2 regions of the Brochothrix campestris genome follow, and region 1 is predicted to be linked to the other one. Evidence: riboswitches for the same ligand, from Rfam matches in the RefSeq annotation. Region 1 holds a riboswitch; the other holds the start of a gene.
What was found. Region 1 has a riboswitch for thiamine pyrophosphate ahead of tenA (thiaminase II). Riboswitches for the same ligand answer to the same signal wherever they lie in the genome.

Region 1 (12,623 bases):
TTACAAATAAAGGCTTAAAATGCCAAATAAGAAATCAAAGGACATCATTAAGAGGTTGTTTAAGAAGTGGTTTGAGTTATTAGTTACTATTTAGTCTGATAGGTCTTTAACAACAAGTGAAGAAAATCCATTGAAATACAATCGTGAGCTTTGAGGTACAAGAAAGGGAATATACCTTTAGAAAGAGTTGATTCTGTCTTGATTCAAAAACTATTTGAGGGTGGAACTATCTACTTAATCATGACAACTGACCTTTTTGAGACAGAAAGATAGAGGATATATAAACATCTAATCAAAATATTCAACCATCTAGCCTAATTTCACTAGACAAGCGTTTGAATAAATGCTATACTTTGTTAGTAATCAATACAAGTAGAGATATATTGAAAGAGATAGTGCGAATGTGTTCTTGCTATTAATTTCTATATGTAACCAAATAGTTTCCTGAAAGACTAAGTTGTAATCAATTCTAATTGGTTATGGATGACTTAAGTCTTATTTAATTTTATGTAAGAATATCAAATCGGGTCTCTGGCTGAAACTCAAAATCCTGTGACCGCAAGGTCGTGTCGGTTCGACCCCGACCGCCGGTATACTTAGAACCCCAACACTTTTCGGAGTGTGAGAGGGTTCTTTTTTTGCGTATAAAAAGAATTGATAGACCATTTCCACTCAGAGATGATTCACTTAACTCAGTTAAGTGAATCGGATTCGATATTATCAATTTTTCAAATTATAGAACCAAACATCTGTATTCGTTATAATAAAGGTGTAGAATAGTTGGTTGGTTTGTTTGCATGAACTAGTTTTCTATATAATACAACGAATATTGGATAGGCTACACTAAGTTAGACAGAATAAATGAGGGCTTGTAAACTAAGACTACTAATAAAAAGGAGTGTGCTACTATGCCACGTCAACGTCGAACATTTACGCCTGAATTTAAACTGCAAATGGTGAAGCTTTATGAAAATGGAAAGTCACGTGCTGATATTGCTCGTGAATATGATTTAACCCCTTCGGGATTAGATAAATGGATTAAAAATCCTCAAGCTACTGGCTCGTTCGCAGCTAAAGATAATCGAACAGAAGATGAAATAGAACTAGATAAATTACGTAAAGAAAATCAGCGGTTACTAATGGAGAATGATATTTTAAAGCAAGCGGCGCTGATCATGGGACGAAAATAAATGTGATTCGTAATAACGCTCACCTTTATTCGGTATCAGCAATGTGTGCCGTCCTCGAGATTAAAAGGAGCACCTATTATTATCATATAAATTTAGATGCCACTTCGCAGCGAAAAACAGAGGACATCGCACTTTTAAAAGAAATTGAACGGATTTTCAAAGAAAGCCGTAATAATTAGGGTACGCGTAAAATCAAAAGAGAATTATTAAAGTTAGCTGAACCTAAACATGTATCAAGACGCCGAATTAGCCGCATAATGCATTCGTTAGGTTTAGTTTCAAACGACACTGTGGCTCAATTTAAACCGCAAAAATCACGTTCGAATGAGGCACTTATAAGAAACGAGTTAAAACGTGCGTTCATTCAAGAAAAAGAATTAGCTGTCGTTGTAAGTGATTTAACATACGTTCGTGTCGGTGGAAAGTGGCATTATGTATGTTTATTTGTAGACCTTTTCAATCGTGAAATTATTGGACATAGTGTAGGAGAAAACAAGACTGCAAGTCTTGTCTATGAAGCATTAGCAAGCATTTCTGCAAATTTAAATGACATACAGCTGTTTCACACGGATCGAGGGAAAGAATTTGATAATCGGTTGATTGATGAAGCGCTTGAAACATTTAATATTCAACGTTCACTAAGTATGAAGGGTTGTCCTAACGATAACGCTGTAGCGGAAGCAACATTCAAAGTGTTTAAAACAGAATTCGCAAACCAAGCTCACTTTTCCAATCTTAATCAGCTGGAACTTGAATTAAATGATTACGTTCATTGGTTTAATAACATCCGTATTCATGGAACATTGGGTTATTTAACGCCTACCGAATTTAAATTACAGCCCTTATAATTTTTGTTCAATTTACTGTTGCCATTCCAAAGCAACAGTGTTAAAACAATGGTATCTCTATCTTATAATAATCTAATGATATAAAATTAAAACCACCAATCTAAATTTAGATTGGTGGTTTTAATTTATTTATATATAGCTTTATTATACGTTTTTTTAGTAGTGTAATAATTTTTATTATACTTTTTATTAGCTCCACACGGATTAGTAACAGTTACTGTTTTAGTAGTTTTATATGCATCACCATATATTGCTGGGCGCGACCACTTTTTAGCAGAAGCAGAAATAAATGTCCCTGAACCTGGAGCGGCAACAGATGCAGATACACTAACACCAAAACCACTTAATCCAACTGAATAATTTGAATTTTTAGTACTAAAATAATACCCATTAACTTTATCCCATTTTTTAAATCCTGGATGGTTAGATATGAACTTATTATTTTTTATTTTTTCTGTTTTTATCGTCTTATAACTATATCTTAGCGCACATCCACTTCTAAGAGTCGGTGCATTTTCTTTCAAAATATTCCCTTCAGAATCTGTAACGAAATTATCCGGTAAATCTGAAAATTCACTTACCAAATAACCTTCGTTGTTATAGTATTCATTTACTAATTGTGGTTCGAATTTAACTTCAGGTTCATTGGCATCCGCAGATACGACACTAAAAATAGAAAATAACATTACTAAAGATAAAACAAGACTTGCAATTCTTTTTTTCATAATTTATCCTCCTAAAATATTAATTATATGTTTACTATGATAGCGCATACATATATAATTAGTTATAGTATAAACGGAACGGTTATACATTGCAACATCATGTTTAAAAGATGTTGCTAAACTATATTGGGAGGAATTAATGTGAAGAAAACAATAGTTTTAGCAATTATTTTAGTTATATTTTTAATAGGATGTTCTAAAGGAAGAGTACTAGAAGTAGGAGTAGAAGATAGTAACGGCATTAAATTTGATGAAAAAAACAAACTAACTAAAGAAGAAGATATACAAAAGTTATTGAAAATTATTGAAAATAGTAAAGTTTCAAGCAAAAAAGTAAAAACAGCGCCAGATTATATAATTCATATTAGCAACCTGGAAGAAAGTACCCTTGAAACAGTTATGTCAATATGGTTTGATGGAGATTTTTTAATTGTTAGCAACTCTAAAGATACAAAAAACAAAAAAATAAATTCTGAAGATACAAAAACATTGAAAAATCTACTCCATTTGAAAGTGACTAAAAAAAGCAATGCCATAACTGACTACGATAATAGTATAGATAAACTAAAGACAGAAAAAAGAATTACTGAAATTAATGCAAATTCATTCATTGATTCCATCAATAAAAAAAGGGATGGGTATTATTATATCGGACGAAATGACTGCGAGTATTGTCAAGAATTCCTTCCGAAATTATCAAAACACATGGGAACTGAAAGTATCAATTTTTCTTATTTAGATAGCAATAAACAAAAAGAATTACAAAATGAAAATTTCGAAAAGATAATAGATACTTTGAAGTTGGAAACTGTACCTGCGTTATTTAAGATATCCAACGGTAAAATAACAACATATGATACTGATAAAGACCAATTGAAATCTTTTATAAACTGACCGTATTACATAAGTTATCTGAAGTTCGAAAAAGTTGCTGGACACGAAAAATAAATCACGAACTCAGATGCTTAAGAAATTCACATATAATTGAACCATTTTTATAAATATGCAGATTAACTTCTCATAATGGCTAATTAGGTTAACTAAACCATGTCTGAGAAACCCATTCTAACAGCCTTTAGAACACACATGCCCACAATCACCCATACACGTCTTATACATCGCTGTCACAGCAACGTTTTCAAATGAAAAACTGATCACCGTTTCGTATAATTCCTGTATGACACGTGATCGTTCTTAAATCACAAAAAAACACAGCCGTCTCTCACGAGATGACTGTGTTTCTTTATAATCATATAGCTTAACTTGCGACAGTTTAAGCTCTTTTATTTTAACATATCCTTACTCTTTTGTTTCATTTCAACGTTTTGTAACATATGTCACAAAAAAAACAGCCAAATGTCACAAGATTCACAACGTGTAAATGTTGTTAAATCAACGTTTTGACCCTCTATTTTGTTCGCTTGGTCGCATTGGTTCTGTTGCAAAGTTTTAAGTGACACAAGCTCTTTCTCTCTATTATGATTGATTAAGCTGGAAGTCCTAATAATTCCTTAATTTCAAGACAGACGGAAAAGCCGAAGAGATTACCTTCTTTTCGGCCCTTTTTATATAGTGCATGAATGGTTTCTATCCCTTTGATCGTATTAGCAGTCGTCCTTAAACTCTGATACAATCTATTCCGCCTTTTTATGAAGCGATGATCTTGTTCAATCAAATTATTCAGGTATTTAACGGTCCGATGCTCGGTTTTTAGATAGAATCCTTTCTCTTTTAATTTTTTTAGAGCACTATAAAGAGAGGGAGCTTTATCCGTGACAATCACCTTTGGTTCTCCAAATTGCTTACTTAAACGTTTGAAAAAAGCATAAGCAGCCTGTGTATCTCGTTTTTTTCGTAACCAAATATCTAAAGTAGTGCCTTCGGCATCAATCGCACGGTAAAGATAATGCCATTCCCCTTTGATTTTGATGTATGTTTCATCCATTTTCCAAGAGTAACAGGCTGTTTTATTCTTTCTTTTCCATATTTGATAAATGATAGGACCATACTCTTGTACCCATCGATAAATGGTGGTGTGAGAAACTTCAATACCACGATCAGAAAGGAGTTCTTGTACATCACGATAACTTAAATGATAGCGAAGATAATAACCAACAGCCACAATAATCACGTCTTTTTGAAATTGTTTCCCTTTAAAATGGTTCATTTTCGTTCCTCCAAGTTTATTTTTCTATTATTATACCTTATTTGAAGGATCGTTTAAAACTTTGCAACAGAACCGAAAAAAGAATGTATATACGTGATATAAGAGCTATCTATGACCGATGCAAAAATGAAAAATACAACTAAGGAGCTGTTAATTATGACAACAATAAAGTAGGGCTTGAATGTTCCCAAAGCGGTGTTGGGAATGTTTATGATAATTTTGAGTATTGTACTTGTTTTAGGTAAGCTTGTTAAAATTCATTCACTCTGATACACTAAAACTAATTAAATGCATTTGCAGGGGGACACATTGGTGTTGAAAAGGTTAAACCTGACCCTTAGAACCTGACCGTTAATACGGACGTAGGGAGCAAAGTACATAAGAATGATAAATTTGTACTTACTTAGGCTCTGCGTATTTTTACGTGGAGCCTTTCTTTTTGCAAATACTTTAATTGCGGGGGGACACTTCGGTGTTGAGAAGGTTAAAACCTGACCCTTAGAACCTGACAGTTAACACTGACGTAGGGAGCAATTAGTGGTGTAATCTACCCTTTTTTGGCGTCTCTATTTTAGAGGCGCCTTTTTGCGCTTACGTCCACCATTTAAAGGAGGACTATGTATGGAGTTTTGTGAAAAGGTAAGGAAGGAAATGAACGTTTATTTTGAGGCGAGTTTTGACCATCCATTTGTACAAGGGATTGCAGATGGCACATTACCATTAGAAAAGTTTAAGTTTTATATGCTTCAGGATGCTTATTATTTGAAGCATTATACAAAAGTATTAGCACTTGCAGCAGCAAAAGCAACAAATGATGAAGACGTTCAGTATTTTTTAGAAACAGCCAAATTTATACACGAGGCTGAATTAGAATTGCATCGTAAAACGTTTAAGGATTTAGGGGTAACGGCTGAGGAAATGGAACAATTTGAGGTAGCACCAGCTGCCTATAATTATGTCAGTCATATGTATCAATCTGTTTTTACAGGAGATGTAGCAGAAGCATTCGCAGCCATTTTGCCTTGTCCATGGCTATACCAAGAAATTGGGCAAAAACTAAAATACGCATCGCCAGATATTCCATTATATGCAGAGTGGATTGCTGTATATGGCTCAGATGAAATGAAAGATACGATTGACCAGCAAAAAAAGATGATGAATCGATTCGCATCGGAGCAGTCACTGAAAGAAACAGTATTAGAAGCACATTTTAAGAAGAGTTGTTATTATGAGTGGCAGTTTTGGGAAATGGCTTGGACGAAACAAGATTGGATTGAGGGGGTGTATCATAATGAGCCTGCAAAAAATTAATCAACAAAAACCGCTTGTCCATTGCATCACGAACTATGTCGTCGCAAATTTTACAGCCAATGGTCTACTCGCAGTTGGGGCATCTCCTGTTATGGCGGATGCACAAGAAGAAGTAATGGAAATGGCAAGTAAGGCAAATAGCGTATTACTAAATATTGGGACATTAAATGAACAGACGATTTCTTCGATGCGACTATCTGGTCAAAGTGCCAATAAGCATCAAGTACCCGTTGTATTTGATCCTGTTGGTGCAGGGGCAACAGCTTATCGTACAAAAACTACGCTTGATTTACTCCAACAAATTCAAATGCAATTAATCCGTTGTAATGTAGGAGAACTCGCAGCAATTGCTGGTGTGGAATGGGTATCAAAAGGTGTAGATAGTGGGCATGGCGCCATGGATGTGAAACAAACAGCCATGTATATTGCACAAAAATACCGTTGTTTCGTCATCGTAACAGGTGAGAAAGATGTATTAACAGATGGTGTACAAGTATGTGAAATTGCTGGTGGTCATGAAAAAATCACAAAAATGACAGGTACAGGTTGTCTGCTGAGTGCGATTTGTGCAGCTTTACTGGCAAGTAGTACAGAGCCATTAACAGATTTGGAACAGGTGTTAATTGAATATAAAAAAATAAGCGAATGGGCTTTCGGAGCGATTGGCACGATGCAAGAAAATGTGCTGAACTATTTAGAATTAGTTGCGGAGGGAAGCATATGATTGCATGTACAATAGCAGGTTCAGATAGCGGTGGCGGTGCTGGGATTCAAGCCGATTTAAAAACATTTCAGGAATTAGGTGTGTTTGGCACATCGGTCATTACCGCATTGACTGCACAAAATACGCTAGGTGTGCATGGGATTTCGCCTATAACATCATCGTTTGTACAGAGACAGTTACAAGCAATTCTTACTGATTTTGATGTGAAAGCAATCAAAACAGGTATGCTATTTGATGCAACAATCATTGAAGGTGTTGTCGATGTTTTAAAAAATACGTCTATTCCCTTAATTGTCGATCCTGTCATGATTGCAAAGGGAGGTGCCAATTTATTGCAACAACAGGCGGTTCGTGCGATGCAAGAGCAATTGATGCCGATTGCCTTTATGTGTACACCGAATATACCAGAGGCGGAAGTTTTGACGGGTAGAACGATTCGAACGCAACAAGATATTCAAGCAGCAGCAAATGATTTACTAGCGTTAGGTGTACAGTATGTTGTCATGAAGGGTGGACATCTTGAAGGACTACATGCGACAGATATACTATTTTGGAAAGGTGGGCAATTCAGTGTCGCGACACCTCGTATAGATACAAAGGATACGCACGGAACAGGTTGTACGTTTTCAGCTGCCATCACAGCGTTACTCGCAAAAGGATTCCCTTTACAAGAAGCCATCATCGAAGCGAAAAAGTTTATTCATTTAGCGATTAGTCACCCCTTACATATCGGAAAAGGGCATGGACCGACGAATCATTTTGCGTATAAACAAGTTCAAGGGAAATGCGAGGTAATGACACATGAACCGTAATGTATTGGGCGTTTATTTTATAATGGGGTCACAAAACAGTACGGAACCACTGGAAACGTTAGAAAAAGCGTTACAAGCAGGGATCACGTGTTTCCAATTGCGTGAAAAAGGCGAAGGGCGTTTAAAGGGTGCAGCTTATGAAAATTTTGCAATGGCTTGTCAGAAACTGTGTAAAGCCTATCATGTGCCTTTTATTGTGAATGATGACGTTGAATTGGCTTTGAAAATAGAGGCTGATGGAATTCATGTAGGGCAAGATGACACAGCCATTACTGAATTTCGGTCACTCGCTAAGGATAAAATTGTAGGCGTTTCTGTACACAATGAACAAGAGCTAGCTTTTGCTATACAACAAGGGGCTGATTATGTAGGAATCGGTCCAATTTATTCAACAAAATCAAAGTCTGACGCTAAACCACCTGCGGGACTAGATTTTTTAATTAGGGCAAGAAGGCAGTATTCGGATTTCCCGATTGTAGGAATTGGTGGCATTGATGAATCAAATGCTCGCCATGTTCGATTAAGTGGCGCAGATGGTGTAGCGGTGATTTCGGTAATTTGTGAAAGTCCAGATATTAAAAATACAATCAAAAATCTAGGTTAAAAGATGATTAAGAGAATCGATTAACAAATTATCTATATGCAAATAGAGGTGCTCTTAAGTAGCTCTATTTGCATATATGATATTAAGACAAAAGAAGTTGGATTAGTATGCTATGAAAGCTTATAAGATTTCTAGTAAACAATTAATACATACGATTACAGGCAAAATAAAATGGAGAAAATATTTTTAGTGATTATCTATTTATTACAAGTCAATAACGCAGCCAAAGCGCTGTTTGGGAATGTTTTTATTTTTAGAAAAGTAGTTGGTGGCCTACCGCATTTTGCGGTAGATCGCCAACTACTTTTTTGCTTTTGACCTGTCGGAAACCATGTGCGCTCCAGCACGTTTCCGGCTCGGGCGACTGCCCGACTAGCCCTCGGCAAAGCACACCTTTACGGACGTAAAGTATAGTGTGATATACTTTACATGGAAGTTGGGAACCGTAATCGCTGTAACCGCTGCACTATTTAGTACTATGAAAATAGGAGTGATGACACCATGAGTTATGTAGTCGTGCATATGCAAAAGATAAAATCACCCGCTTTAAAAGGCATGCAGTTTCACCACCCACGAGAACGAGAAAGCCGAACGAATTTTGATATTGATGAAACCCGTTCGCATGAAAATTATGATTTGGTCAACGAAGAACCGATTGACTTTAATAAACGAGTAAGTGAAATTATTGAATCGCAAAAGACAGGTTCGAGAAAGACAAGGAAAGATGGCGGTACTAGTCAATGAATTATTGGTGACGTCCGATTCCCCATTTTTTGAAAAGTTGTCTGAAGCGGAGCGTCAGAAATTTTTTGAGGAAATCTTGAACATTTTTGCGGAGCGCTATGGCAAACAAAATATAGCGTATGCGATGGTTCATGTGGACGAAAAAACACCACATATGCACGTTGGCATTGTGCCAATGCGTGATGGAAAGCTACAAGGTAAAAACGTCTTTAATCGTGCAGAATTATTGTGGATACAAGACCATTTTGCAGAAGAAATCAATAAGCATGGCTTTGACTTGCAGCGTGGCGAAAAAGGGCTGAACCGTCAACATATCGAAATGCAGATATTTAAAAAAATGACGATGGAACAGGAATTAAAAGAAATTGAATCGCAGCTGCTTGAAAAGCAAGGTGAGCTTTCGGGACTGGATGAAAAAATTAATGTGAAAGCTCAAATGAGCGAAGCAATTAGAGACATGAAATTTGATGTTAGTTCTCTTAATGTGAGAAAGCAAACGAAAAAATTTGACTAAGCAGCTTCAAGCTGCTCATAAAGAAATTCAATCATTGAAAGCAAAGAATCGGGATTTAGAAAGTGAAGTAACATGGTTAAAAGCGTTTGTAAGCGATTCTAGGACGTTTAAAACGTTTGTTGAGCTGATTAAAGACCGAGTAGAAGATAGTGAAGTAAAACGAATCGAGAATCGTGAAAATCCACCTAAGCGAAACCGTGGTATGGAACGATAATTAGTTCGCCATCTTTCCAGGCAATCTGATTATCGTGGAATAAAAAAATTTGTTTTTTAAATAAAAAAATTATTTTTTTTATGGTTTTAGGAACGATTTGAGCGTAGCGAAAATGAGTTCATTCTTTTACTTGATACATACCTAACTATTTCGGCACGGAATTGTTAGGTATGTGAGGTCTTTAAGCCTTGTCGCTCTAAGGCAAAAAAAAAAAGCGATTTGCATTTTCTAGCATACTGTTTTATACAACGTATATGTGAAAAATCAAAAAATCGAAACGCATCAGCGTTCCGAATGTTTTCATTTATTTTTAAATATAGAAGCAAAAACATATGCCACAGTTACAATGATTAAGTTGAATACAACTTCTTTTATAGTATAATTTCCTTTTATAAAATAGCTGAAAATAACAGTAAACACATATAAACACATCAATTTGTATATATCTTTATATTCAAACAAAAAAATCATCCCCTAAAGTTAATTGTTATTATTATAGTAACACAAAACTGTTTAAATTTTTTTAGCATTGTTAGAAACACCTGTATATAATCATACTAACTTTAACAAATACTCAAACTAAGGATTCGCGTTACATTTTTTCAGAACAACCATACTTTATAAATATACGGTGTAACTTCCCTTAAGTCGCATTATGTTAACCTTAACCGTGTCTGAGATTCCCTCTCTGACGCGGTTTTCTTTTTTTTTGCCTATCATCGCCCATACGTGCTTTATACACCCTTGTTCTAACCGGTTTTCTCTCGTCCCTAGGACGCACCTGTACGCATAAATCCTGTATGCCTTTTTCGAGGACAAACCAACCCTTTCCTCTTTTTTGAAGGTGATTTTTAACTCGATAAGAACGATCCTGTCTACTCCAAATCGAAAATTCACCGGACCCTCTACTTTGTGAAAATCGCCTGTTTCAAAAGAGGTTATGTCAATGTTATGGTTTCACTGTTAATTCGGCTGTTTCAAAGCTGTCAAACCTATGGCAGCGACTGTAAAACCGCCATACAAGGGCTGTAAAAGCTATGGCGATGACTGAAAAAGTGCCATAACGTGTATGGGGCTTTTATGGGGGGTTATGTATTTCCGCCATACACGTTATGTTTTTGTTATGGCAGGGGCTGTAAAAGTTATGTTTTTTCACAATGTTTTGATATCACTACAAAGCTAGGCACTGCCTAGCTTTCCAAAGGGTTGATAGCATTTCCCCTTAACCTGCTAAATTTGTAGCACACCCTTTTTCTGTAGAGTGACCCTCCTTTTTATAGTTCAACACCCCAACTCTTTTTCAAAAAGTCGGTCGAATTAGTGTGAGTTCCTACCTGCACAACGAGCAAAAAATGATACACTTAACTTACTAATTAGTCACACGAGGTGAAAACGATGAGCGAAAAAACCATAAAAGAATTAGCAGAAGAATTGAATGTCAGCAAACAAACAGTTCAATATCACATTAAGTTTTTGCCGACAAACTATACGACAAAAAACGACAAAAATATAATAATGATAAATGCAAAAGGACAAGCCTATATAAAAGGGAAAGTCAGAAAAAAGACCGACAAAAAGACTAACAAACAAATCGACAAAGAAACACCAAACTATACGACAAAAGAAAACGAGTATTTATACCTGGAGTTGGTCAAGTAGCTTTAGCTGCTACAGGTGCTATCGTTATTGGTGGTGTTACCATTGGTGCTGGACATTGGGCCTATCAAACGATCAAAAAACACTTTGCTAAAAAAGGGAAAGCGCCTGCTAAGAAAAATAAGAGTGCGAAAAGTACACCTGCTAAACTCTATAATACTGCCAAGAAAAAAGGGATTAAAGTTAAAAATAGACACACAACTATAAAGGTTACTAAGAAAACTAGGTCTTTACCTTCTAGAGTATCTAAATCTTATTCGTCTAAAGACCTTATAAAAAATGGTAAGGTTGATATACGAAGATATTACGGAAAAAATGGTAAAGCAGAAGTAGATATTCATTATACAAATCATGGTAACGCTAAAAAACACCCTAAAGTTCCACACCGTCATGGTTGGCATAATGTAAACGGAAAATGGACGAAAAAAAATACTTGGTATTAGTAACAGAAAGAAGGAAAAAGAATGGATCAAAACACATGGGAAAAATTCCAAGAAGCAATAGAAGAAGGTCAAGAAATAAGTTTTGATTACAAAAATGAAGAATGGTGGATTAGTAGAGTAGATGAGGAACGCAGTTTTTTATTGACACGTTCTTCAGATAGTTATACTCAATCTTTTACAACTGCCGAGGAGCTTTACAAAAAAGGAATTATTGATGGGGAAAAGTTTATAAACAGGGTTAAAGATTTTTGAACCTCTCATGACTGAAGTCACGAGAGGTTCAAATCTTTAGAACGTATAAAAATATGGACGGTGATATATATGTATAATAGTATGTTTATTTCAGCAATTATTTCTATGATTTTATGGATTTTAGTATCAAATAATCTCATGTCTGCTTCAAAAACGAAAAGTAAGGGTTTGGTATATACCTTGTTTTCAGCAAGTGTAATTTCAACAGTGTTTTTGCTTGTTTTTATTTTTAGAAAATTACAACTTTTTTAAATTTATGAATAGATTTAAGGTCTGTGTATATTTTATACACGGCCTTTTTTTAGGTGTATTTTTAAACGCAATCTATAACTTGTAAAAAAGATTGATACAGTGATAAACTCAAGGAACATAAAGTCTTTCAAAGCATGACTCGAAAAGGGAATTGTTTAGATAATTCT
Region 2 (12,623 bases), 160 kb from region 1:
TTAACTGCAGCACTAAGGGGCGGAAACCCCCTAACACTTAGCACTCATCGTTTACGGCGTGGACTACCAGGGTATCTAATCCTGTTTGCTCCCCACGCTTTCGCGCCTCAGCGTCAGTAACAGACCAGAGAGCCGCCTTCGCCACTGGTGTTCCTCCAAATATCTACGCATTTCACCGCTACACTTGGAATTCCACTCTCCTCTTCTGTCCTCAAGTCTTCCAGTTTCCAATGACCCTCCCCGGTTGAGCCGGGGGCTTTCACATCAGACTTAAAAGACCGCCTGCGCGCGCTTTACGCCCAATAATTCCGGACAACGCTTGCCACCTACGTATTACCGCGGCTGCTGGCACGTAGTTAGCCGTGGCTTTCTGGTTAGATACCGTCAAGGGGTGAACAGTTACTCTCACCCTTGTTCTTCTCTAACAACAGAGCTTTACGACCCGAAGGCCTTCTTCGCTCACGCGGCGTTGCTCGGTCAGACTTTCGTCCATTGCCGAAGATTCCCTACTGCTGCCTCCCGTAGGAGTTTGGGCCGTGTCTCAGTCCCAATGTGGCCGATCACCCTCTCAGGTCGGCTATGGATCGTCGCCTTGGTAAGCCATTACCTTACCAACTAGCTAATCCAGCGCGGGTCCATCTCACAGTGACAGCCGAAACCGTCTTTCACTTGAACATCTTATGATGTTCAGCACATTCGGTATTAGCATCGATTTCTCGATGTTATCCCCAGCTGTGAGGCAGGTTACCCACGTGTTACTCACCCGTCCGCCACTAACTTCAAAGGAGCAAGCTCCTTATCCGTTCGTTCGACTTGCATGTATTAGGCACGCCGCCAGCGTTCGTCCTGAGCCAGGATCAAACTCTCGTTAAAAAGTAACGGTGTTTAAACCGTCAAATGATCCTTAACTAGTTCGCTAGCTAAAAATTTATTACTTGTTGTCGTTACGAAATTAATTGGTTAAACTCCTAAGAGTTTAAGCATATAACATCTTTTTGTTCGTTCAGTTTTCAAAGGTCAATCGTTGACTTAACAACTTAATAATCATACCATGATGAGTGATTAATGTCAAGCACTAATCTCATAGTAGATTGCTTGGCAACGTCCTACTCTCACAGGGGGAAACCCCCAACTACCATCGGCGCTAAAGAGCTTAACTACTGTGTTCGGGATGGGAACAGGTGTATCCTCTTTGCTATCGTCACCAAACAGATAAATATGTCTGGATAATTATGAAATTATCATGAAAGTTTGCACTCTCAAAACTGAATACTAATTGATTTTTTTCGAAAGGTAACAACCCATCGTCATTTTCGCTTTTAAAACTTAATAAGGTTAAGTCCTCGACCTATTAGTATTCGTCCGCTCCGTACATCGCTGCACTTCCACTCCGAACCTATCAACCTGATCGTCTCTCAGGGGTCTTACTCACATAAAGTGATGGGAAATCTCATCTCGAGGGGGGCTTCACGCTTAGATGCTTTCAGCGTTTATCCCTTCCACACATAGCTACCCAGCGATGCTCCTGGCGGAACAACTGGTACACCAGCGGTGTGTCCATCCCGGTCCTCTCGTACTAAGGACAGCTCCTCTCAAATTTCCTGCGCCCGCGACGGATAGGGACCGAACTGTCTCACGACGTTCTGAACCCAGCTCGCGTACCGCTTTAATGGGCGAACAGCCCAACCCTTGGGACCGACTACAGCCCCAGGATGCGATGAGCCGACATCGAGGTGCCAAACCTCCCCGTCGATGTGGACTCTTGGGGGAGATAAGCCTGTTATCCCCGGGGTAGCTTTTATCCGTTGAGCGATGGCCCTTCCATGCGGAACCACCGGATCACTAAGCCCGACTTTCGTCCCTGTTCGACTTGTAGGTCTCACAGTCAAGCTCCCTTGTGCCTTTACACTCTGCGAATGATTTCCAACCATTCTGAGGGAACCTTTGGGCGCCTCCGTTACTCTTTAGGAGGCGACCGCCCCAGTCAAACTGCCCATCTGACACTGTCTCCCACCCCGATAAGGGGTGCGGGTTAGAATGGTCATGTCACAAGGGTAGTATCCCACCAACGCCTCATCCGAAGCTAGCGCTCCGGAGTCCAAGGCTCCTACCTATCCTGTACAAGTGACACAAACATTCAATATCAGATTGCAGTAAAGCTCCACGGGGTCTTTCCGTCCTGTCGCGGGTAACCTGCATCTTCACAGGTACTATAATTTCACCGAGTCTCTTGTTGAGACAGTGCCCAAATCGTTACACCTTTCGTGCGGGTCGGAACTTACCCGACAAGGAATTTCGCTACCTTAGGACCGTTATAGTTACGGCCGCCGTTTACTGGGGCTTCAATTCGCACCTTCGCTTGCGCTAAGCACTCCTCTTAACCTTCCAGCACCGGGCAGGTGTCAGCCCATATACTTCATCTTACGATTTTGCATAGACCTGTGTTTTTGGTAAACAGTCGCTTGGGCCTATTCACTGCGGCTCTCTCAGGCTTTCACCTTAATAGAGCACCCCTTCTCCCGAAGTTACGGGGTCATTTTGCCGAGTTCCTTAACAAGAGTTCTCTCGCTCACCTTAGGATTCTCTCCTCATCTACCTGTGTCGGATTGCGGTACGGGCAGTCATTAACTAACTAGAGGCTTTTCTTGGCAGTGTGGAATCAGAACCTACGGCACTAGGTGCCACCACATCACAACTCAGCTTACGCGGAAAGCGGATTTGCCTACTTTCCTGCCTAATTGCTTGTACATGCATATCCATCAGCATGCGTTCGTATCCTACTGCGTCCCCCCATCGCTCAAACATTAATGACTGGTACAGAAATATCAATCTGTTGTCCATCGCCTACGCCTATCGGCCTCAGCTTAGGTCCCGACTAACCCTGGGCGGACGAGCCTTCCCCAGGAAACCTTAGATATTCGGTGGACGGGATTCTCACCCGTCTTTCGCTACTCATACCGGCATTCTCACTTCTAAACACTCCACCAGTCCTCACGGTCTGACTTCGCTGTCTTTAGAACGCTCTCCTACCACGAACATCATAGATGTTCATCCACAGTTTCGGTAATACGTTTAGCCCCGGTACATTTTCGGCGCGGTGTCACTCGACTAGTGAGCTATTACGCACTCTTTAAATGGTGGCTGCTTCTGAGCCAACATCCTAGTTGTCTAAGCAATACTACATCCTTTTCCACTTAACGTATATTTAGGGACCTTAACTGGTGGTCTGGGCTGTTTCCCTCTCGACAATGGATCTTATCACTCACTGTCTGACTCCCGAGTATAAGTCGATGGCATTCGGAGTTTATCTGAATTCAGTAACCCTAGATGGGCCCCTAGTTCAAACAGTGCTCTACCTCCACGACTCTCTACCTCGAGGCTAGCCCTAAAGCTATTTCGGAGAGAACCAGCTATCTCCAGGTTCGATTGGAATTTCTCCGCTACCCACACCTCATCCCCGCAATTTTCAACTTACGTGGGTTCGGACCTCCAGTAAGTTTTACCTTACCTTCATCCTGGACATGGGTAGATCACCTGGTTTCGGGTCTACGCCTACTAACTAATTCGCCCTATTCAGACTCGCTTTCGCTGCGGCTCCGTCTTCTCGACTTAACCTTGCTAGTAAACGTAACTCGCCGGTTCATTCTACAAAAGGCACGCTATCACCCATTAACGGGCTTTAACTACTTGTAGGCACACGGTTTCAGGAACTATTTCACTCCCCTTCCGGGGTTCTTTTCACCTTTCCCTCACGGTACTGGTACACTATCGGTCACTAGGGAGTATTTAGCCTTACGGGATGGTCCCCGTGGATTCCGACGGAATTTCTCGTGTTCCGCCGTACTCAGGATACATTCTGGAGAGAAGCGCTTTTCGTTTACGGGACTGTTACCCTCTTTGGTTAACCTTTCCAGGTTACTCAACTAAACGCTTCCTTTGTAACTCCGTGTAGAATGTCCTACAACCCCAAAGAGCAAGCTCTTTGGTTTGGGCTGTTTCCGTTTCGCTCGCCGCTACTCAGGAAATCGATTTTTCTTTCTCTTCCTGCAGGTAATAAGATGTTTCAGTTCCCTGCGTCTGCCGTCAAACAACCTATGTATTCAGTTGTAGACACTATGCGATCAAGCATAGTAGGTTTCCCCATTCGGAAATCTCTGGATCAAAGCTTACGTACAGCTCCCCAAAGCATATCGGTGTTAGTCCCGTCCTTCATCGGCTCCTAGTGCCAAGGCATTCACCGTGCGCCCTTTCTAACTTAACCTTCAGATTTGTGTTCGTTGTTAAACAACTACTAACGCCTCTTTACTAATCACCTTACGGTTTTTAGTTCGACATAATGAACATATGTCTGGTTGGTCGTGCGATACGACCTGATGATTATAAATCACCTAAAATGAGTCTCGGTTGTTACTTGGTCTTTCTATTTCATATCAATTAGTATTCAGTTTTCAAAGAACAAACATAAATGAGAAGATTGACTTCTCAAAACTAAACGAACAAGCAGATGTCATACAACAATTAATGTAACTTGTCACACCCGAAGGTGTGTTCCTATTCCTTAGAAAGGAGGTGATCCAGCCGCACCTTCCGATACGGCTACCTTGTTACGACTTCACCCCAATTATCTATCCCACCTTAGACGGCTAGCTCCCGAAGGTTACCAAACCGGCTTTGGGTGTTACAAACTCTCGTGGTGTGACGGGCGGTGTGTACAAGGCCCGGGAACGTATTCACCGTAGCATGCTGATCTACGATTACTAGCGATTCCGGCTTCATGCAGGCGAGTTGCAGCCTGCAATCCGAACTGAGAATAATTTTATGGGATTGGCTCCACCTCGCGGCTTCGCGACCCTTTGTATTATCCATTGTAGCACGTGTGTAGCCCAGGTCATAAGGGGCATGATGATTTGACGTCATCCCCACCTTCCTCCGGCTTACACCGGCAGTCACTTTAGAGTGCCCAACTTAATGCTGGCAACTAAAATCAAGGGTTGCGCTCGTTGCGGGACTTAACCCAACATCTCACGACACGAGCTGACGACAACCATGCACCACCTGTCACTTTGTCCCCGAAGGGAAAGTTCTGTCTCCAGAATGGTCAAAGGATGTCAAGACCTGGTAAGGTTCTTCGCGTTGCTTCGAATTAAACCACATGCTCCACCGCTTGTGCGGGCCCCCGTCAATTCCTTTGAGTTTCAACCTTGCGGTCGTACTCCCCAGGCGGAGTGCTTAATGCGTTAACTGCAGCACTAAGGGGCGGAAACCCCCTAACACTTAGCACTCATCGTTTACGGCGTGGACTACCAGGGTATCTAATCCTGTTTGCTCCCCACGCTTTCGCGCCTCAGCGTCAGTAACAGACCAGAGAGCCGCCTTCGCCACTGGTGTTCCTCCAAATATCTACGCATTTCACCGCTACACTTGGAATTCCACTCTCCTCTTCTGTCCTCAAGTCTTCCAGTTTCCAATGACCCTCCCCGGTTGAGCCGGGGGCTTTCACATCAGACTTAAAAGACCGCCTGCGCGCGCTTTACGCCCAATAATTCCGGACAACGCTTGCCACCTACGTATTACCGCGGCTGCTGGCACGTAGTTAGCCGTGGCTTTCTGGTTAGATACCGTCAAGGGGTGAACAGTTACTCTCACCCTTGTTCTTCTCTAACAACAGAGCTTTACGACCCGAAGGCCTTCTTCGCTCACGCGGCGTTGCTCGGTCAGACTTTCGTCCATTGCCGAAGATTCCCTACTGCTGCCTCCCGTAGGAGTTTGGGCCGTGTCTCAGTCCCAATGTGGCCGATCACCCTCTCAGGTCGGCTATGGATCGTCGCCTTGGTAAGCCATTACCTTACCAACTAGCTAATCCAGCGCGGGTCCATCTCACAGTGACAGCCGAAACCGTCTTTCACTTGAACATCTTATGATGTTCAGCACATTCGGTATTAGCATCGATTTCTCGATGTTATCCCCAGCTGTGAGGCAGGTTACCCACGTGTTACTCACCCGTCCGCCACTAACTTCAAAGGAGCAAGCTCCTTATCCGTTCGTTCGACTTGCATGTATTAGGCACGCCGCCAGCGTTCGTCCTGAGCCAGGATCAAACTCTCGTTAAAAAGTAACGGTGTTTAAACCGTCAAATGATCCTTAACTAGTTCGCTAGCTAAAAATTTATTACTTGTTGTCGTTACGAAATTAATTGGTTAAACTCCTAAGAGTTTAAGCATATAACATCTTTTTGTTCGTTCAGTTTTCAAAGGTCAATCGTTATCAACTCCCGCTGACAACTTTTTAATTATATCGCATCTTCTAATCAAAGTCAACAACTTTCTAAAACACTTTAGTTTGTTCAGAAAAGTTTTTCTCTAATGCAACTTAATCAGTATAGCATGTTAACCTCATACGTGTCAAGGTGTTTTCAACATTTAGTTGTTACTCTTTTCACATTCGATTGCCTACTTTTCTGTTCGATGCAACTTTTATATAATATAACATTTTAGCTATCAAGTCAATACTTTTCAACTATTTATTAGAAAGATTTCACCTTACTAAAATTTATCGCCTTCATTTATCTTTCACTTTGTTTGCTTCTAACTAATTGATTTCACAAAAAGAGTCTTTAAAGTGAGTGTGCTGATGGCACTCGACTCCGAGAAGGTGAAGCGACAGCGTTTGTGTTCAACCTCACACCATACAGGTGTTTCAACTTACACCGAAGATAGAACACAACACCCTCTCATGCACATACTTAGGCCTTCATTAGTTTAACCCGCATTTGTTGAGGCATTCGCATCATTACGATTACACTGATAACCGCCTTAATCAAATCTCCCGGAATAAAGACTACATTCGATAACAGTGCCGTTTTTAAAGAGAGCCCCGTATGCCAATGCAATCCAATGGAGCCACAGAGATCGATAATAAAAACCCCTCCGAAAAGCGTTAGGAGTAACAAACGTATGAAATTTACTTTGGATGATAATCTATCACGCCCGTAGCCAATCACAGTAACAGCGATAAGGTAGCCAATCACATAACCACCAGTTGGACCATAGAAAACTGCAACTCCACCACTCCCACCACTAAGCACAGGCAACCCTATACTTACCATTATTAATAGAAGCAATACTGTAATCGTTCCTTTTTTTTGCCCTAACAATAATCCAGTTAAAAAAATCCCCATATTTTGCATCACTATCGGAACAGGGATTACTCCAATGGCAATTGGTGGGACATAACCTAAAACAATTAGTACAGCTAACATAATACCTATATATGCTATGGCCTGTGTTTTCATCGCTCACTCTCCTCTTTTACTATCTTCTTAGTTTATCGACCTCACCCAACAATGTCAACTTTTTTTGATAACAGTTAACATAAAAGGTGTTTGCATCACCCTTTTTTATATGTTATATTTTAGGCAACTTATATCCATCCACTAGGGGTGCTATTTTTAGCTGAGATAGACATTCGTCTAATCCCTTTGAACCTGATTTGGTTAATACCAGCGTAGGAAAGTGGAAACGTCGATTATCTCGCTGTGAGTTCATACTCTCACACCTTCGTTTCGCTTACCGCCTTGTATTTGGCTGCTGTAAGCGGGCTTTTTTTGCCTTAATTTAAGAAAAGAGGAGATTAATCGATGAAAACGCAACAACTCACATTAAAAGATATTTTAGTCGCTATCGTTATCGCACTCGTCTTCGGCCTTCTTTATAAAGTTGGTAATGTTCCTTATGATTTATTAAAACCATTTGGCTTACAGCTAGAGCAAGTCATTTACGGTTTTTGGTTCATGGCTGGCCCCTTTGCAATGCTCGTCATCCGTAAACCCGGTGTCGCCTTAATTGCCGAAGCTGCTGCAGCCTTAATCGAAACCTTCTTCGCTGGTGGTTTAGGGATGCAAAGTTTCGTTTACGGTATTGGTCAAGGGATAGCCTGTGAATTAATCTTCATAGCGACTCGTTACAATCGTTTCACAATGGATACCACCATCATTGCGGGCCTACTTGCTTGCTTGGCGTCCTTTTTAATCGATTGGCCCTACGGCTATTTAGCTGTACAACCATGGGCCTTACTCTTAATTTTTATCTTCCGTGTAGTCGGTACTATTCTGATTGCCGGTTGTTTAAGTTTTTACTTAGCCAAAACGATGGAAAAAACCGGGGTCGCTCAGTTAGTACGACCGATTACAAAGGATGATTACGATGCCCTCGACTAATTATGGCGTTAAAAACCTCCGACTGCTCTTTCCTGGCATGTCTCAACCTTTTTTAAAACAACTTGATTTCAGCTATACGTCTGGTGAGAAAATTCTGATTCTTGGACCAAGTGGCGCCGGAAAATCAACCTTACTCGAAGTGTTAGCCGGGGTTATTCCTGATATCATCACCATCCCAACAAAATGGGACTGGTCCAACACACCTTCAAATACCGCTTACTTTTTTCAAGACCCTGATTCACAATTCAACATGCCCTACACAGATGAAGAAATTGCCTTTGTGTTAGAAAATCAGCAACGCCCTTCAGCCGAAATGCCAGAACGGATTCGCCACTTTTTAAAGTTAGCCAACGTGACCGCACCGTTTCATACACCAATTAACAACTTATCTGGCGGGATGAAGCAACGTTTACAACTGGCTAGTTTGCTCGCGCTCGAAAGTGACTTTTACTATCTAGACGAACCGACAGCAATGCTTGACCCCGCTGCCACTCGTTATTTTTGGCAACAACTAAAACACGTGACCAGTGAGAAAACGCTGCTAATCGTTGAACATAAGATTACCGAAGTCATTGATTTTGTTTCACGCGTTGTCATTATCGATGCTGATGGTAAAATCGTCGCCGACGGACCAACCGAACACGTATTAACAGCCCATCGGTCTTTTTTAGAAGCTGCCGGTATTTGGCACCCGAACAGTTGGGATCAGGCGCCTGCCTTTAAGAGAATCACACTCACCCAAACGACACCTCTGCTCAACATTAACAACCTAACCGTCAAACGAAAAAAACAAGCAGTTGTCTCACTAGAGCAACTGACAATCAACTCCGGCGACTGGTTATGTGTCACCGGAGAGAATGGTTCTGGTAAATCAACCTTGCTTGAAGGCATCCGTGGTTTGTTAAAAACAAGTGGTCACCTTACTTTTTCAGAAGGTTCGCAAGATGACTGCGGTTTTGTCTTCCAAAATCCGAATTACCAATTTATTTGTGATACAGTTGAGAGTGAGCTAGCCTATGGGCTGCAGTTTACCCAGTTAAGTGCTACAGAGCAAAATGAGCGTTTGGGGCTTTTTTTACAGTCCTTTAACCTCACTACAAAAAAAGATTTGCACCCGTTAGCGTTATCGATGGGGCAAAAACGTCGGTTGAGCGTGGCCTGTAGTCTCATTACACAACCAACACTGTTATTGCTCGATGAACCGACTTTCGGCCAAGATGCCCGTAATACGTTTCGTCTGATTGAACATTTAGAAGAATGGCGCCAGGCTGGGATGGCCATTCTCATGATTACGCATGAACCAGAAATCATTAACCGTTATGCCACTGCTGTGCTCGAAGTAACAGATGGCATCGCGACTTTAAAGGAGGCGACCTCCGATGCTTAAGCCTACGTCCTTTTTCGAACGGGTCAACCCCGCCTTGAAATTTTTAATTTTCTTCACCATTACGATTTCAACACTTTTCATTCATTCACTTACAACACTTGGCGCATTGGTCGGTTGTGCATTGTTACTTTATTTACTCTTTTCACCGATGAAATGGCGTTGGCGCCTTAGCTTACTACTGCCCTTTTTGCTGCTGTCGTTTACAAGTGGTATTACAGTCATGCTCTTCGGACTCGGTGATGATGTCTTATTCCAGTTTTGGTGGTGGCGGATTTCGAGTGAAAGCCTGCTGAACGGGAGTATTATTATGCTTCGGACCTTGTATTTTTCATTGCTCGGTCTATCCTTTGCAACAACGACAAATCCCGTCCTCTTTTTTTATGCCCTGATGCAACAATTTCGCGTACCGACGTTTATTGCTTATAGCTTTCTAACCGTTTTTAGATTACTGCCGATTATGCTGGAAGAGTTTACGATTTTAACAAAAGCAATGCGTGTACGGGGCATGCATAAACAGCATGGCTTAGCCGGACTCGTTGCTAAATTGAAGCGTTACAGCATCACGATGCTCTCACAATCGATTCGACGCGCGTTTAAAATATCAGTCGCGATGTCTGCCAAGAAATTTAAAAAAGGACCACGTTCCTTCTATTACATAACAACTTATTCGCGCAACGATTTTTACTACGTACTCCTTTGGCTTGTTGTTATCGGCAGTTGTCTCTTTTTAACCTAACTAAAAGAACGTCTTCGCTATCGAAAGGTCGATAAGGAAGACGTTCTTTTATTTTAATGCCTTAATTGCTGCACGTGTCTCTTGCAACGCTGCTTGGGTATGTTGGACATCCATTGCCGCATAGACATAAAATAAGGCATCGATAATAAACAATTGGGCCGTTCGCGAACTTGTTGCTGCACTGCGCAAAAAGGCTTCCGGCGCATGCGAGGTTTGCAAAACATAATCGCTCGCACGGTTTAACGTATTGCTGCCAAAGCCCGTTAAAGACACCGTTGTAATACCCTTTTCAATGGCACGATCGCGTAGCTTGATTACCTCTGGTGTTTCACCGCTGTATGAAACGCCTAAAAACAAGGCCGGTGTTTGGGCAGTCGCCATCATCGTCGCCATCAAATGAATGTCTTGGACAGCATGCACATGTTTCCCCATCCGTAACCACTTTTGCATAAAGTCTTCTGCCACAAGCCAAGAAGCACCAATTCCATAGACAAACACTGTTTCGGCTTGCGTCAGTGCTGTCGCAATGGCTTGCAACTGTGCGACATCAATGAGAGCCAATGTATCTTCCACCGTTTGCATCGTATTCGCTTTCAATTTCTCAATCAAAATAGCAGCGGGCTCATCTGCGACAATATCAAAATAACCCGTCATTTTGGCTTGCGCCCCTTCTGCCGATAGCGCCAACTTCAGCTCAGGTACACCTTTCAATCCCATTGATTTACAAAAACGCACGACTGATGCTGGACTCGTCTGCGACTCTTTCGCGATTTCTTGGGTTGATAACTGCATCAATGCACTTCCTTGATCCAAGACAAGTTGCGCGACTTGTTGCTCAACCTTCGATAAATTACTAATGTTCATTGCAATTCGCTGACTGATGATACCTTTCATTCCAATCCCTCCGTTCAACAACTCCTGCGCTTATTTTATCATTTTACAGCGCTAAAAGCGAAAGCGGTACCCGGACGATTAAGAAATCGTAACAATGAGTGCTCCCCTGTAATTACCTGCCCCAATACGTTCACTCGCGAATCTGCTTGCAAATCGGTTAACATAATTTGAACTTCACCTTCATAACGTAAATACGCCGCATTATCAATTGTGATACAGCCACGTAAACGCTCATTTGTCTGTTCGGCCGCAATCGGATGATAGCGTTGCGCTAAACGCACACGACTATCCGCTGCCCGAATCACATCCCGCGCCACATCCCGACGCACATGAAACACATCATCGAGCCATGCAAAGTCGCTTTGATTATCGACATGTAACAACAGGAGCTGATCGGTAAACCATCGTTCAAACTGTGCCATCGTGGCTGACTGCAACGATAAATCACCCACCAATACCGTATCAATACCACAGTCACGTAAATCAAGGTATTGGGCAAGGGGATGAAGGTCACGGTGTTCTTCCAACGTCGGTAAACCGGCATATATCGGCCCCCGTTGTTTACCATCACCATGAATAAATGCGCCCGTTTCAATCGCATAACTTTTAATAAAGGCCGTATGTTTTATAAACGCCTCACGTTCCAAGCCGGTTTCTGGACGTGGGTAATAATTGTACCAAGCCGCTAACCGATTCATGTGCGCATGGTTGTTCATCAAGTCATTCATATCCGCCGCAGTTAATGTACTCGCATTTAAAATAATCTGCCATTCTTCGGTCATGGCCGCAATGTCTGCCATTGAAATTCCATCATCAATCCTCAAACCGGTAAAACCAAACGCTTTTAAGCGATTCAAGGTAAACTGTTCAAACGTCATCGGTGAGACATCGGCAATCCATTGCACCTGATGCGCTTTTAAACAGGCGCCAATTTCAAGCAACACCGCTTGGAGGTCCGCTGGTTTTTCTTCAGGCATCTGCAATGAAGTAAACGCATAACGACTCCCCGTTTGTGCCATCCGTTCAATTAATCGCTTGTTTTCGGCTACCGTTTGTTCTGTTAATGAAATTAAAAAACCTAACATCTTTTCTCCTCCTTTAAAAAAACGTAGACCTGTTAAGTCTACGTTTTCATTTATACACTGTTGGACGCTCTAACAAGCCTTACGTCCCGTTTATTCCGTTTCGGCCGCGACTGCTTTCGTCGCTTCTTTTGGTACACCAAAGATGTAGGTTAATATCATCCCGCCAGCATAAGCTGCAAGTAAACCATACACATAGATGAGCCATTTTCCGTCATGAATGAGGGGAATGAGCGCGACACCCGATGGTCCAATGGCAATCGCACCAACATTACCGAAGGCACCAATGACAGCGCCACCAATCCCACC

Region 2: linked by a shared signal. The riboswitch ahead of ACJYYY_RS00795 (ECF transporter S component) and the one ahead of tenA (thiaminase II) in region 1 are both predicted to bind thiamine pyrophosphate.

Annotation. Positions count from the first base shown of each region.
Region 1 covers NZ_CP175511.1:316,110-328,732, forward strand. Annotated here, with positions in the region: partial or broken gene ACJYYY_RS01625 (IS3 family transposase) at 909-2,038, shown strand; gene ACJYYY_RS01630 (hypothetical protein) at 2,164-2,763, opposite strand; gene ACJYYY_RS01635 (hypothetical protein) at 2,905-3,657, shown strand; gene ACJYYY_RS01640 (IS6 family transposase) at 4,250-4,930, opposite strand; TPP riboswitch at 5,219-5,316, shown strand; TPP riboswitch at 5,379-5,477, shown strand; gene tenA (thiaminase II) at 5,552-6,241, shown strand; gene thiM (hydroxyethylthiazole kinase) at 6,222-6,965, shown strand; gene thiD (bifunctional hydroxymethylpyrimidine kinase/phosphomethylpyrimidine kinase) at 6,962-7,777, shown strand; gene thiE (thiamine phosphate synthase) at 7,767-8,381, shown strand; partial or broken gene mobV (MobV family relaxase) at 8,883-9,588, shown strand; gene ACJYYY_RS01670 (hypothetical protein) at 9,632-9,853, shown strand; gene ACJYYY_RS01675 (winged helix-turn-helix domain-containing protein) at 11,249-11,512, shown strand; gene ACJYYY_RS01680 (hypothetical protein) at 11,974-12,204, shown strand.
Region 2 covers NZ_CP175511.1:151,477-164,099, reverse strand. Annotated here, with positions in the region: rRNA gene ACJYYY_RS00820 (16S ribosomal RNA) at 1-873, opposite strand, end outside; rRNA gene rrf (5S ribosomal RNA) at 1,094-1,209, opposite strand; rRNA gene ACJYYY_RS00810 (23S ribosomal RNA) at 1,332-4,261, opposite strand; rRNA gene ACJYYY_RS00805 (16S ribosomal RNA) at 4,563-6,110, opposite strand; gene ACJYYY_RS00800 (biotin transporter BioY) at 6,743-7,291, opposite strand; TPP riboswitch at 7,425-7,527, shown strand; gene ACJYYY_RS00795 (ECF transporter S component) at 7,637-8,215, shown strand; gene ACJYYY_RS00790 (ABC transporter ATP-binding protein) at 8,202-9,602, shown strand; gene ACJYYY_RS00785 (energy-coupling factor transporter transmembrane protein EcfT) at 9,595-10,338, shown strand; gene ACJYYY_RS00780 (MurR/RpiR family transcriptional regulator) at 10,387-11,232, opposite strand; gene ACJYYY_RS00775 (MupG family TIM beta-alpha barrel fold protein) at 11,271-12,317, opposite strand; gene ACJYYY_RS00770 (PTS transporter subunit EIIC) at 12,408-12,623, opposite strand, start outside.